DNA from 3 places in the Streptomyces sp. NPDC091282 genome. Region 1 is predicted to be linked to each of the others. Evidence: riboswitches for the same ligand, from Rfam matches in the RefSeq annotation. Region 1 holds a riboswitch; each other region holds the start of a gene.
What was found. A riboswitch is a leader RNA that binds a small molecule or an ion and turns the genes downstream of it on or off. The one in region 1 is predicted to bind thiamine pyrophosphate.
Positions count from the first base shown of each region.

Region 1 (3,903 bases):
CTTGCCAAGCGGTGCCTCGTGACCTGGGGTGTGGAGCCCGGCCCCCTGCCCGACTCGCTGATCTCAGGTCCCGAAGACGGCTACTCCGACGACCCGCCGTTCTGAAACCGGTGATCGGCGGGACAGCCCCACCTGAGGAGTACGGCCGGTTGTCCGACGTCGAGGTTCTCGGTGATCGCCCGGCGCACAATCGCAGTATGACCGACCTCGTCGAAGCGGCCTGGCGCAAGATCCTTGCAACCGCAGCGCAGCACACCGGGCCAGGGGATTCCCCGCTCCTGGGGCCGTTCACAGAGATGGTCCGAGTCGCCCACGCCGAGCCGCAGCTCCGCTGACGACAGTCGTAGCCGGCCACAGCCGCAGGTCACCCAAGTGGATCTGCGACACTGGTACCACCATGCCCAAGCCCGGAGAACTCACCTTTGTCGCGCCGCGCGGAGCCAAGAAGCCGCCGCGGCATCTCGCCGATCTCACGCCCGCCGAGCGCAAGGACGCGGTGGCGGAGATCGGGGAGAAGCCGTTTCGAGCCAAGCAGCTCGCGCAGCACTACTTCGCGCGGTACGCGCACGACCCCGAGCAGTGGACGGACATCCCGGCCGGCTCCCGGGACCGGCTGCGGGAGGCGCTGCTCCCCGAGCTGATGACCGTCGTCCGGCATCTGTCGACCGACGAGGGGACCACGCGCAAGACGCTGTGGCGGCTGTTCGACGGCACGCTCGTGGAGTCCGTGCTGATGCGCTACCCGGACCGGGTGACGATGTGCATCAGCTCGCAGGCCGGGTGCGGGATGAACTGCCCGTTCTGCGCGACCGGGCAGGCGGGTCTGGACCGGAACCTGTCCACCGCGGAGATCGTCCACCAGATCGTGGACGGGATGCGGGCGCTGCGGGACGGGGACGTGCCTGGTGGTCCGGCGCGGCTCTCCAACATCGTGTTCATGGGCATGGGCGAGCCCCTGGCCAACTACAAGCGGGTCGTCACCGCCATCCGGGCGCTGACCGACCCGGCTCCGGACGGTCTGGGCCTCTCGCAGCGCGGGATCACCGTGTCCACGGTCGGGCTCGTGCCGGCGATCCACCGGTTCGCCGACGAGGGCCTCAAGTGCCGGCTGGCGATCTCCCTGCACGCGCCCGACGACGAGCTGCGCGACACCCTCGTCCCCGTGAACACCCGGTGGAAGGTGCGCGAGGTCCTGGACGCCGGGTTCGAGTACGTCGAGAAGAGCGGGCGGCGGCTGTCGATCGAGTACGCCCTCATCCGTGACATCAACGACCAGGCGTGGCGCGGGGACCGGCTGGGCCGCCTGCTCAGGGGCAAGCCCGTGCACGTCAACCTCATCCCGCTGAACCCGACGCCGGGTTCGAAGTGGACGGCCTCGCGGCCCGAGGACGAGAAGGCCTTCGTCGAGGCGATCGCCGCGCACGGTGTGCCCGTCACCGTCCGGGACACCCGTGGCCAGGAGATCGACGGAGCGTGCGGTCAGCTGGCGGCGACCGAGCGGTAGGATCTGGGCACATCTTCATATTCCGACAGGGGAGCGCCACAGCGCTGAGAGTGCGGCAATCGGGCCGCAGACCCTCTGAACCTCGCCCAGGTCATTCTGGGTAGGAAGTTCGGTCATCACTCAAGCTGTTGTGCCCTGCCCGGGTGGTTCCACCGGGTGGGGCCGCGTCTCTTCCTGGTCCACCCCAGGAGGAAAACACCAGTGCACACCAAGACCTTCGTGTCCGCGGCCGTCGGGCTCGGTCTGCTCACGCTGTCCGCGTGCGGGTCGTCCGCGGGCGACCCGGCCGACTCCAAGACCGTCACCTTGGTCAGCCACGACTCGTGGGCCGTCTCCAAGAACGTGCTCAAGGACTTCGAGAAGCAGTCCGGCTACAAGGTGCGCGTCCTCAAGGACGGCGACGCCGGCCAGGCCGTCAACAAGGCGATCCTCACCAAGGACCACCCGCAGGGCGACGTCTTCTTCGGCGTCGACAACACCCTGCTGTCCAGGGCCCTCGACAACGGCCTCTTCCAGCCGTACGCCGCCAAGGGCCTCGACCGGGTCGGCACCGCCTACCAGCTCGACGCCGCCAAGCACCGGGTGACGCCCGTCGACTACGGCGACATCTGCGTCAACTACGACAAGGCCTACTTCAGCGAGCACAAGCTGGCCCCGCCCACCTCCTTCGCCGACCTGGTCAAGCCGCAGTACAAGAACCTCCTCGTCACCGAGAACGCGGCCACCTCCTCGCCGGGACTCGGCTTCCTGCTCGGCAGCGCCGCCCGGTACGGCGACGACGGCTGGCAGACCTACTGGAAGCAGCTCAAGGCCAACGGCGTGAAGGTCGTCGACGGCTGGGAGCAGGCCTACAACGAGGAGTTCTCCGGTTCGGCCGGCGGCCGCAAGGCCAAGGGCGACCGGCCGCTCGTCGTGTCCTACGCCTCCTCGCCGCCCGCCGAGGTCATCTACGCCGACCCGAAGCCGAGCACCGCGCCCACCGGCGTCGCGGCCGGCACCTGCTTCCGCCAGATCGAGTTCGCCGGGCTGCTGAGCAACGCCTCGAACACCAAGGGCGGCAAGGCGTTCCTCGACTTCCTGGTCTCCAAGGAGTTCCAGGAGGACATGCCGCTGAACATGTTCGTGTACCCGGTGGCCGAGGGCGCGGGCGTGCCCGCCGAGTTCACGAAGTACGGTCCGGCCGCGAAGGCCCCCGAGACCATGGCGCCCAACAGGATCGCCGCCGACCGTGACCAGTGGGTCAAGTCGTGGACCTCGCTCGTACTCAAGTGACCGGCACGCGCGGCGGCGCGGCGCGGCTCGGCCTGATGGCCGTGCCCGTCGCGTTCTTCGCCGTCTTCTTCGCCTGGCCGGTCGCGGCGATCGTCACCCGCGGCCTGAAGGCCGACGGCGGCTGGCGGTTCGGGCGGATCGCCGACGTCGTCGGCCAGCCCGACATCCGGCACGTCCTGTGGTTCACCACCTGGCAGGCGCTCGCCTCCACCGGCCTCACCCTGCTGGCCGCGCTGCCCGCCGCCTACGTCTTCGCCCGCCTGGACTTCCCGGGCAAGCAGGTGCTGCGGGCCGTGGTGACGGTGCCCTTCGTCCTGCCGACGGTGGTGGTCGGCACGGCGTTCCTGGCCCTGGTCGGCCGCGGCGGACTCCTGGACGAGCTGTGGGGCGTACGGCTGGACACCACCGTGTGGGCCATCCTGATCGCGCACGTCTTCTTCAACTACGCGGTCGTCGTACGGACCGTGGGCGGGCTGTGGGCGCAACTGGACCCGCGTCAGGAGGAGGCCGCGCGGATGCTCGGCGTCTCGCCGTTCGGCGCCTGGCGCAAGGTGACCCTGCCCGCGCTGGCGCCCGCCGTGGCCGCCGCCGCGCTGATGGTCTTCCTGTTCACCTTCACCTCCTTCGGCGTGGTGCAGATCCTCGGCGGACCGGCCTTCTCCACCCTCGAAGTGGAGATCTACCGGCAGACCTCGGAGATCTTCGACCTCGCCACGGCCGCCGTCCTGACGATCGTGCAGTTCGTGGCGGTCGGCGCGATCCTCGCCGTGCACGCGTGGACGGTACGGCGGCGGGAGAGCGCGCTGCGTCTGGTGGACCCGGCGGTGACGGCCCGCAGGCCGCGCGGCGCCGGGCAGTGGGCACTGCTCGGCGGGGTCCTCGCCACCGTCGCCGTGCTCCTCGTGCTGCCGCTGGCGGTGCTGGTACGGCGGTCGCTGGACGGCGGGTTCGGCTACTACCGGGCGCTGGGCGACGCCGACGGCGGCACCTTCCTGGTCGCGCCCGTCCAGTCGGTGCTCACCTCGCTGGAGTACGCCGCCGTCGCGACCGCCGTCGCCGTGCTGATCGGTGCCCTCGCCGCCGCCGCGCTGGCCCGGCGGGACGCGGGACGGCTGGTACGGGGCTTC
Region 1 is NZ_JBIVUX010000011.1:214,227-218,129, forward strand. Features, by position in the region: gene ACIQOE_RS37510 (hypothetical protein) at 1-105, shown strand, start outside; gene rlmN (23S rRNA (adenine(2503)-C(2))-methyltransferase RlmN) at 398-1,504, shown strand; TPP riboswitch at 1,522-1,629, shown strand; gene ACIQOE_RS37520 (thiamine ABC transporter substrate binding subunit) at 1,706-2,776, shown strand; gene ACIQOE_RS37525 (iron ABC transporter permease) at 2,812-3,903, shown strand, end outside.

Region 2 (3,903 bases), on a different contig from region 1:
CTTCGGGGGCGAACTCGGCCTGCCCCTCGGTGTCATAGCGCCATTGCCCGACGTGGCGCAGAAACAGACGCCCGGGTTCGAGCAGGCGCCAGTCGACCTCCATGGTTCGCCGACCCTGATCGTCGTACACCCATGCGCCCACGTGAGAATCGCCCCAGGCCACCAGGTGCACCTCGACCGGTGAGGTGCGGCCCTCCAGCCGGTGGACCATGACGTAGGGCTGCCCCGCACGGTCCCGTGCCTCGGCCTCTGAGCGCGAGAGCGGGTGGACCACGGTCCGGGAGGCGAGGTCCCATCCTTGCGCGAAGGACACCTTCACCGTCTGCTCACCATCGCCCATCATGCCTCCCGAGCTGCGCCGATCCTGCTCCCGCCGTTTCGAGGAACCATAGGCGCGGCATGTGACAACGGCCGGGGCGCTGTGGACGAGCGGTAGGACAGGCGGTGCCCGGATCGGCCGACCCCGAGCACCGCCCGGATGTCAGTCGGCGATGGGCAGATACACCCGGTTCCCGCTCGCCGCGAACTCCTTGGACTTCTGGGCCATGCCCTCCTCGATCTCACCCCGGCTTCCGCCGTGCTCGCGGCGGATGTCCTGGGAGATCTTCATCGAGCAGAACTTCGGTCCGCACATCGAGCAGAAGTGCGCCGTCTTGGCGGGCTCCGCCGGGAGCGTCTCGTCGTGGAACTCGCGGGCCGTGTCCGGGTCCAGGGCGAGGTTGAACTGGTCCTCCCACCGGAACTCGAAGCGGGCGTCGGACAGCGCGTCGTCCCATTCCTGCGCGCCCGGGTGGCCCTTGGCGAGGTCGGCCGCGTGGGCGGCGATCTTGTAGGTGATCACGCCGGTCTTGACGTCGTCCCGGTTGGGCAGGCCCAGGTGCTCCTTGGGCGTGACGTAGCAGAGCATCGCCGTGCCCCACCAGGCGATCATCGCGGCACCGATGCCGGAGGTGATGTGGTCGTACGCGGGCGCGACGTCCGTGGTCAGCGGGCCGAGCGTATAGAACGGAGCTTCATCGCAGATCTCCTGCTGAAGGTCGATGTTCTCCTTGATCTTGTGCATCGGGACATGGCCCGGGCCCTCGATCATCGTCTGTACGTCGAAACGCCTGGCGATCCGGTTGAGTTCCCCGAGCGTGCGCAGCTCCGCGAACTGGGCCTCGTCGTTGGCGTCGGCGATGGAGCCGGGGCGCAGGCCGTCGCCCAGTGAGTACGTGACGTCGTAGGCGGCGAGGATCTCGCAGAGTTCCTCGAAGTTCTCGTACAGGAACGATTCCTTGTGGTGCGCGAGGCACCAGGCCGCCATGATCGAACCGCCGCGCGAGACGATGCCGGTCTTGCGGTTGGCGGTGAGCGGCACGTACGGCAGCCGTACGCCCGCGTGGACGGTCATGTAGTCCACGCCCTGCTCGGCCTGTTCGATCACCGTGTCTTTGTAGATCTCCCAGGTCAGCTCCTCGGCCCGGCCGTCGACCTTCTCCAGTGCCTGATACAGCGGCACGGTGCCGATGGGGACGGGGGAGTTGCGCAGTACCCACTCGCGGGTGGTGTGGATGTTGCGGCCGGTGGAGAGGTCCATGACCGTGTCGGCGCCCCAGCGGGTCGCCCAGGTCATCTTCTCCACCTCCTCCTCGATGGAGGAGGTCACCGCGGAGTTGCCGATGTTGGCGTTGACCTTCACCAGGAACCGCTTACCGATGATCATCGGCTCGATCTCCGGGTGGTTGACGTTGGCCGGCAGCACGGCCCGCCCCGCCGCGATCTCCTCACGGACGACCTCGGGGGAGACGTTCTCCCGGATGGCCACGTACTCCATCTCCGGGGTGACCTCGCCCCGGCGGGCGTAGGCCAGTTGCGTGACCGCCTCACCGTCCCGGCCGCGGCGCGGCTGGCGCGGACGGCCCGGGAAGACCGCGTCCAGGTTGCGCAGCCCGCCACGCGGAGCGGTGTGCTTGATCCCGTCGTCCTCGGGGCGGACGGGGCGCCCGGCGTACTCCGCGGTGTCCCCGCGGGCGATGATCCAGTTCTCCCGCAGCGGCGGCAGGCCCCTGCGGACGTCGGTCCCGACGAGCGGATCGGTGTACGGGCCGGAGGTGTCGTAGAGCGTGACCGACTGCCCGTTGGTGAGATGCACCTGACGGACCGGCACCCGGAGGTCGGGGCGCGAACCCTCGACATACCCCTTGTGCCAGCCGATGGACTTCCCGGCCTCCGTGGACGGTTCACCCGGAACGGGCGATTCGTCCTGACTGGAGGCAGGCGTGCGTACGTCCTTGTTGGTCATGAGACCTACTCCCTACGCCGGCATTACCCGGTAACAGGTTCGGCGGTCGACGCAGCGGCTTCCGTCGGGCGGCGTTTCCTGTGAAACATCACTCGTTCCACGTGAAACATCGCGAATACGGAGGTCAGCGCCCTCTCAGCCCGGTGCTCCGAGCTCCCGCGTGTGCAAAGGTGCCTCCACGCTAGCGTCAATTCGGGCGCGGTGAACAGAGGGCCCCTGTCGTTCTTGCGATGATCTGGCGGTGACCACGACACAGCAGCACCCCTATCCGCCCCCCGACCCGAGGCGTGGCAACGGCGCCGGGCAGGGCGGGGGAACCGGCCACGGGGGCCATGGTGCCGGTGACGGACCCGGCCACGGACCGGGTGGCACGCACACGCAGGGCCACGGACGGGACGGCGTGCACGACCAGGGGCACGCCCACAGTCACGACGACGGCCACTCCCACGGCCACCCGCCGGGTCAGGGCTCCGGTCAGGGCGGTTCCGGGGCAGGCGGCGGACACGGTCACTCGCACAGCCACAGCCATGGACCCGCCACGCCGGTCTCCAAGCACCTGCGCAAGGTCATCGCGGCGATCCTCATCCCCTTCACCGCCGCGGTCGTGGTCGGCCTCGCGGTGCTGTGGCCCGGTGGCGCTCCGCCGCACGAACGCACCGGCGTCGGCTTCGACCGCCAGACCCAGCAGGCCACGGTGACGAAGGTCATCTCGGTCAGCTGCAAGTCCGTCAACGCCTCCGGGGGAGGCTCGGCCGGGGACACCTCCACCGGCGAGGGCGACTCGGCGAAGCCGGAGGACGGCACCTGCAAGAAGGCAACGGTCCGGGTCGGTACCGGAAAGGACACGGGCCGCACGTTCACCGAGATCGTGCAGCCCGACCAGTCGCGGCAGTTGCACGAGGGCGAGAAGGTCGTGGTCGCCTACGAGCCCTCGGCGCCCAGGGATCTGCAGTACTCGGTCACCGACGTGAACCGGAAGTTCCCGATGGCGCTGCTGGCCGGGATCTTCGCGCTCGCCGTCGTCGTGGTGGGCCGGCTGCGCGGTGTGATGGCCCTCGTCGCGCTCGCCGTCAGCTTCATGGTGCTCACCCTGTTCATCCTCCCGGCGATCCTGCAGGGCTCGAATCCGCTGCTGGTGGCGGTGGTCGGGTCGAGCGCGATCATGCTGATCGCGCTGTACATGTGCCACGGCCTGTCGGCCCGGACCTCGGTGGCGGTCCTCGGCACACTGGTGTCGCTGTGCCTGATCGGCGTCCTCGGTTCGGAGTTCATCGACTGGGCGGCGCTCACCGGCAACACCGATGACAACACCGGCCTGATCCACGGCCTGTACCCGTCGATCGACATGAGCGGTCTGCTCCTGGCCGGCGTCATCATCGGCTCCCTCGGTGTCCTGGACGACGTGACGGTGACCCAGACCTCGGCCGTCTGGGAACTGCACGAGGCCAACCCGACGATGGGCTGGCGCGGGCTGTACCGGGCGGGCATCCGCATCGGCCGCGACCACATCGCCTCCGTGGTCAACACCCTGGTCCTGGCCTACGCGGGCGCCGCGCTGCCGCTGCTGCTGCTCTTCTCCATCGCGCAGAGCAGCGTGGCGACCGTGGCCAACAGCGAGT
Region 2 is NZ_JBIVUX010000005.1:286,932-290,834, forward strand. Features, by position in the region: gene ACIQOE_RS24705 (DUF4241 domain-containing protein) at 1-343, opposite strand, end outside; gene thiC (phosphomethylpyrimidine synthase ThiC) at 482-2,284, opposite strand; TPP riboswitch at 2,277-2,454, opposite strand; gene ACIQOE_RS24715 (YibE/F family protein) at 2,526-3,903, shown strand, end outside.
Region 2: another riboswitch for thiamine pyrophosphate. It lies ahead of thiC (phosphomethylpyrimidine synthase ThiC); the one in region 1 lies ahead of ACIQOE_RS37520 (thiamine ABC transporter substrate binding subunit).

Region 3 (3,903 bases), on a different contig from region 1:
GGGCCGAGGACCGCCCGGGCGGCGGGCACCGGCAGGTCCCCCTGGCCGAGGTGGAGCACGTCGGCGCCGGCCGCGTGGGCGACGTCCGCGCGGTCGTTGACCGCGAGCAGCCTGCCGTGCCGGGCGCAGGCGTCGGCGAAAACGGCGAGGTGGTCCAGCTCCTCGGCGGCCTCCATGCCCTTGTCGCGCAGCTGCACGATGTCGACACCGCCCGCCAGCACCGCGTCCAGGAACGCGGCGAGGTCGCCCTGCTCCTTACGGGCGTCGGTGCACAGGTAGAGCCGGGCGTCGGCCAGCCGGGCGCGGGCGGTGTCGGTCATGCGGTGTCCCCCGTGGTGTCGGTACTGCCTGCCTCAGACGGCGAGCGCCTGGGCGCGGCGCTTCACCTCCGTGCCACGATTCTCGCTGAGTGCCTGCGCGGGGGTGCCGGGCAGGGTCTCGTCGGGCGTGAAAAGCCACTCCAGCATCTCTTCGTCCGTGAAGCCGTCGTCCCGCAGCAGCGTCAGGGTCCCGGACAGGCCCTTGACCACCTTGTCCCCGTCGATGAAGGCGGCGGGGACGTGCAGCGCCCGGTTCTCACCACGGCGGACGGCGATGAGCTGGCCCTCCTTGACCAGCTGCCGCACGCGCACCACATCGATGCCGAGCATCTCTGCGATGTCGGGGACGGTGAGCCAGGCGGGGACGAGAGCATCGGTCTTTGCGTCAATCTCGGTCACGGGGTCAAGGGTAGGCGTTTCGGCGGGCGGGGTGCGATCGGTGGTCGCCCGGACGCGGCGGCGCCGTGCATCGGCGCGCCGCTCCTCCCCCGCCGCCCCTAGACCGGTTCCGCGGTCGCGTTCTTCAGAGGGCGGGCCGGGTCGGCCAGCGCCTCGGCGTCCATCCGGCGTCCCGCCTCGATCAGGCGGCGGCCCTGCGCCAGGTCGCGCGGACGGCCCACCGCCAGCAGGGCGACCAGGCGGTCCTCGCGCAGCCAGCAGACGCTCCAGGACGGGCCCGCCGGATCGCCGCGCCACACCAGCCGGTCGGCCGCCGCGTGGTGCCCGGCGTACTGCACGAAGCGGCCGAACTGCTCCGACCAGAAGTACGGCACCGGGTCGTAGACCGCGTCGGACTCGCCGAGGATGTTGGCGGCCACCGTGCGCGGGCCCTGCAGGGCGTTGTCCCAGTGGTGGACCAGCAGGCGCTCGCCGTAGCGGCCGGACGGGAAGGAGGCGCAGTCGCCGACCGCGTAGACGTCCGGGACGCCGGTGCGCAGCCGGTCGTCGGCGAGCACGTCGCCGTGCCGGCCCAGGCCGATGCCGGAGCCGGCCAGCCAGGCGGTCGCGGGACGGGCGCCGATGCCGACCACGACGGCGCCCGCGGGCACCCGCGAGCCGTCGTCGAGCACCACGGCGCCGGGTTCGACGCGTGCCACGCGCGTGTGCGTGCGCAGGTCGGCCCCGCTGTCGGCGTACCAGGCGGCCATCGGCGCGGCCACCTCGGCCGGGAGCGCTCCCGCGAGCGGGCGGTCGGCGGCCTCCACGACGGTCACCGCGCAGCCCGCCTCGCGGGCCGCGGTGGCGAACTCGGCGCCGATCCAGCCCGCGCCGACCACCACGATGTCGTGCTGCCGGGCGAGCACGGGCCGCAGCCGCTCGGCGTCGTCCAGGGTGCGCAGCAGGTGGACGCCGGGCACGCCCTCGGTGCCGGGCAGCGTGACCGGTTCGGCGCCGGTGGCGAGCACCAGGACGTCGTACGGCACCGGGCCTGCCTCGGTGTCCAGCTCGCGGTCGGCGAGGCGCACGCCGAGCGCGTCGCGGCCCAGCGCCAGCTCGATGCCGAGCGTCTCGAAGTCCACCTCGAAGGCGGAGCCCTCCGCCTTGCCGAGCAGCACCGCCTTGGAGAGCGGCGGCCGGTCGTAGGGCTGGTGCGGCTCGGCGCCGATCAGGGTCACCGTGCCGGTGAAGCCCTGTTCGCGCAGGGCCACGGCGGTCTGCACGCCGGCCATGCCCGCGCCGACGACGACCACGCGCCGCGTCTGTGACGTGCTCCGTCGCTGCGTCTGCTCGCTCACGTGATCACCATAGACACGAACGATAGACAACTGACAAAGAGTCAGTCAGCGGGCGTGCTGAGTGACCTGTTCCACACCGCCCGGGCAGGCCGTCTTACGGGGGCGCGGCGGCGCGGGCTAGGGTGGCCGGGAAGCACACGCGGGAGCCCGGACGCACCGGGCTGAGAGGGAGGCTGGCGGCCTCCGACCGTACGAACCTGATCCGGGTCATGCCGGCGAAGGGAGGGGCTGGACGCCCATGTCCGCACATACGTCCGACGTCCTCGTCATCGGGGGCGGCATCATCGGCCTGGTCACGGCCTGGCGGTCCGCGCAGCGCGGGCTCGCCACCGCTGTCGCCGACCCCGAACCCGGCGGCGGGGCCGCGCAGGTGGCGGCGGGGATGCTGGCCGCGGTCACCGAACTGCACCACGGCGAGCAGACCCTGCTCGGGCTCAACCTGGCCTCCGCCCGCCGCTATCCCGGCTTCGCCGCCGAACTCACCGAGCTGACCGGCCACGACCTCGGCTACCGGCGCTGCGGCACGCTCGCGGTCGCGCTGGACGCCGACGACCGCGCGCACCTGCGCGACCTGCACGCCCTCCAGCAGCGGTCGGGGCTGGACTCGGCCTGGCTGTCCGGACGGGAGTGCCGGCGCCTGGAGCCGATGCTGGCGCCGGGTGTGCGCGGCGGGCTGCGGGTGGACGGCGACCACCAGATCGACCCGCGCCGGCTGGCGGCCGCGCTGGTGACCGCGTGCGAGCGGGCCGGGGTGGTCTTCCACCGCGACTGGGCCGAGCGCCTGGAGGTGGTGCGGGAGCGGGCCACCGGCGCCGTCACCCGCGCGGGGCAACGGCTGGCCGCGGACCGGGTGGTGCTCGCCGGCGGCAGCCTGAGCGGGCGGCTGGCGGGCGTGCCCGAGGACGTGCTGCCGCCGGTGCGGCCGGTGAAGGGGCAGGTGCTGCGGCTGACGGTGCCCGCCCGGTACGCGCCGTTCCTCAGCCGGACCGTGCGGGCCGTGGTGCGCGGCGGCCACCTGTACCTGGTGCCCCGGGAGAACGGCGAGCTGGTCGTCGGCGCGACCAGCGAGGAGCTGGGCTGGGACACCACGGTCACCGCGGGCGGCGTGTACGAGCTGCTGCGCGACGCCCACGAGCTGGTGCCCGGCATCACCGAGCTGCCGCTGACCGAGACCCGGGCCGGGCTGCGCCCCGGCTCCCCCGACAACGCGCCGCTGCTCGGGCCGACCCGCCTGGACGGGCTGCTGCTGGCCACCGGGCACCACCGCAACGGGGTGCTGCTCACGCCCGTCACGGGAGACGTGATGGCGGAGCTGCTGACCGGCGGGGAGCCGCCGGAAGAGGCCCGCCCGTTCACGCCGAAGCGTTTCGGCCCCGTCCCCGGCGCACTCCTGGAGCAGACCGCATGAACATCTCCGTCAACGGGGAGCGCCGGGTGATCGACCCGGGCACCGCTCTCGACACGCTCGTCAGGTCCCTGACGGCCGCGCCGTCCGGGGTGGCCGCGGCGGTCAACGAGACCGTCGTACCGCGCGGCGAGTGGCCGGGCACGGCGCTCGCCGAGGGTGACCGCGTGGAAGTCCTGACCGCCGTACAGGGAGGCTGAGCCATGGCCGACGACCCGTTCGTGCTCGCAGGGACGGCCTTCTCGTCCCGGCTGATCATGGGAACCGGGGGTGCGCCCAGCCTGGAGGTGCTGGAGCGGGCCCTGGTCGCGTCCGGGACCGAGCTGACGACCGTCGCGATGCGGCGGGTGGACCCGGGCGTGCGGGGATCCGTGCTGTCGGTCCTGGAGCGGCTGGGGATCCGGGTGCTGCCGAACACGGCGGGGTGCTTCACCGCCGGGGA
Region 3 is NZ_JBIVUX010000001.1:373,626-377,528, forward strand. Features, by position in the region: gene thiE (thiamine phosphate synthase) at 1-320, opposite strand, end outside; gene ACIQOE_RS01750 (Rv2175c family DNA-binding protein) at 354-719, opposite strand; gene ACIQOE_RS01755 (FAD-dependent oxidoreductase) at 818-2,056, opposite strand; TPP riboswitch at 2,186-2,297, shown strand; gene thiO (glycine oxidase ThiO) at 2,295-3,464, shown strand; gene thiS (sulfur carrier protein ThiS) at 3,461-3,661, shown strand; gene ACIQOE_RS01770 (thiazole synthase) at 3,665-3,903, shown strand, end outside.
Region 3: another riboswitch for thiamine pyrophosphate. It lies ahead of thiO (glycine oxidase ThiO); the one in region 1 lies ahead of ACIQOE_RS37520 (thiamine ABC transporter substrate binding subunit).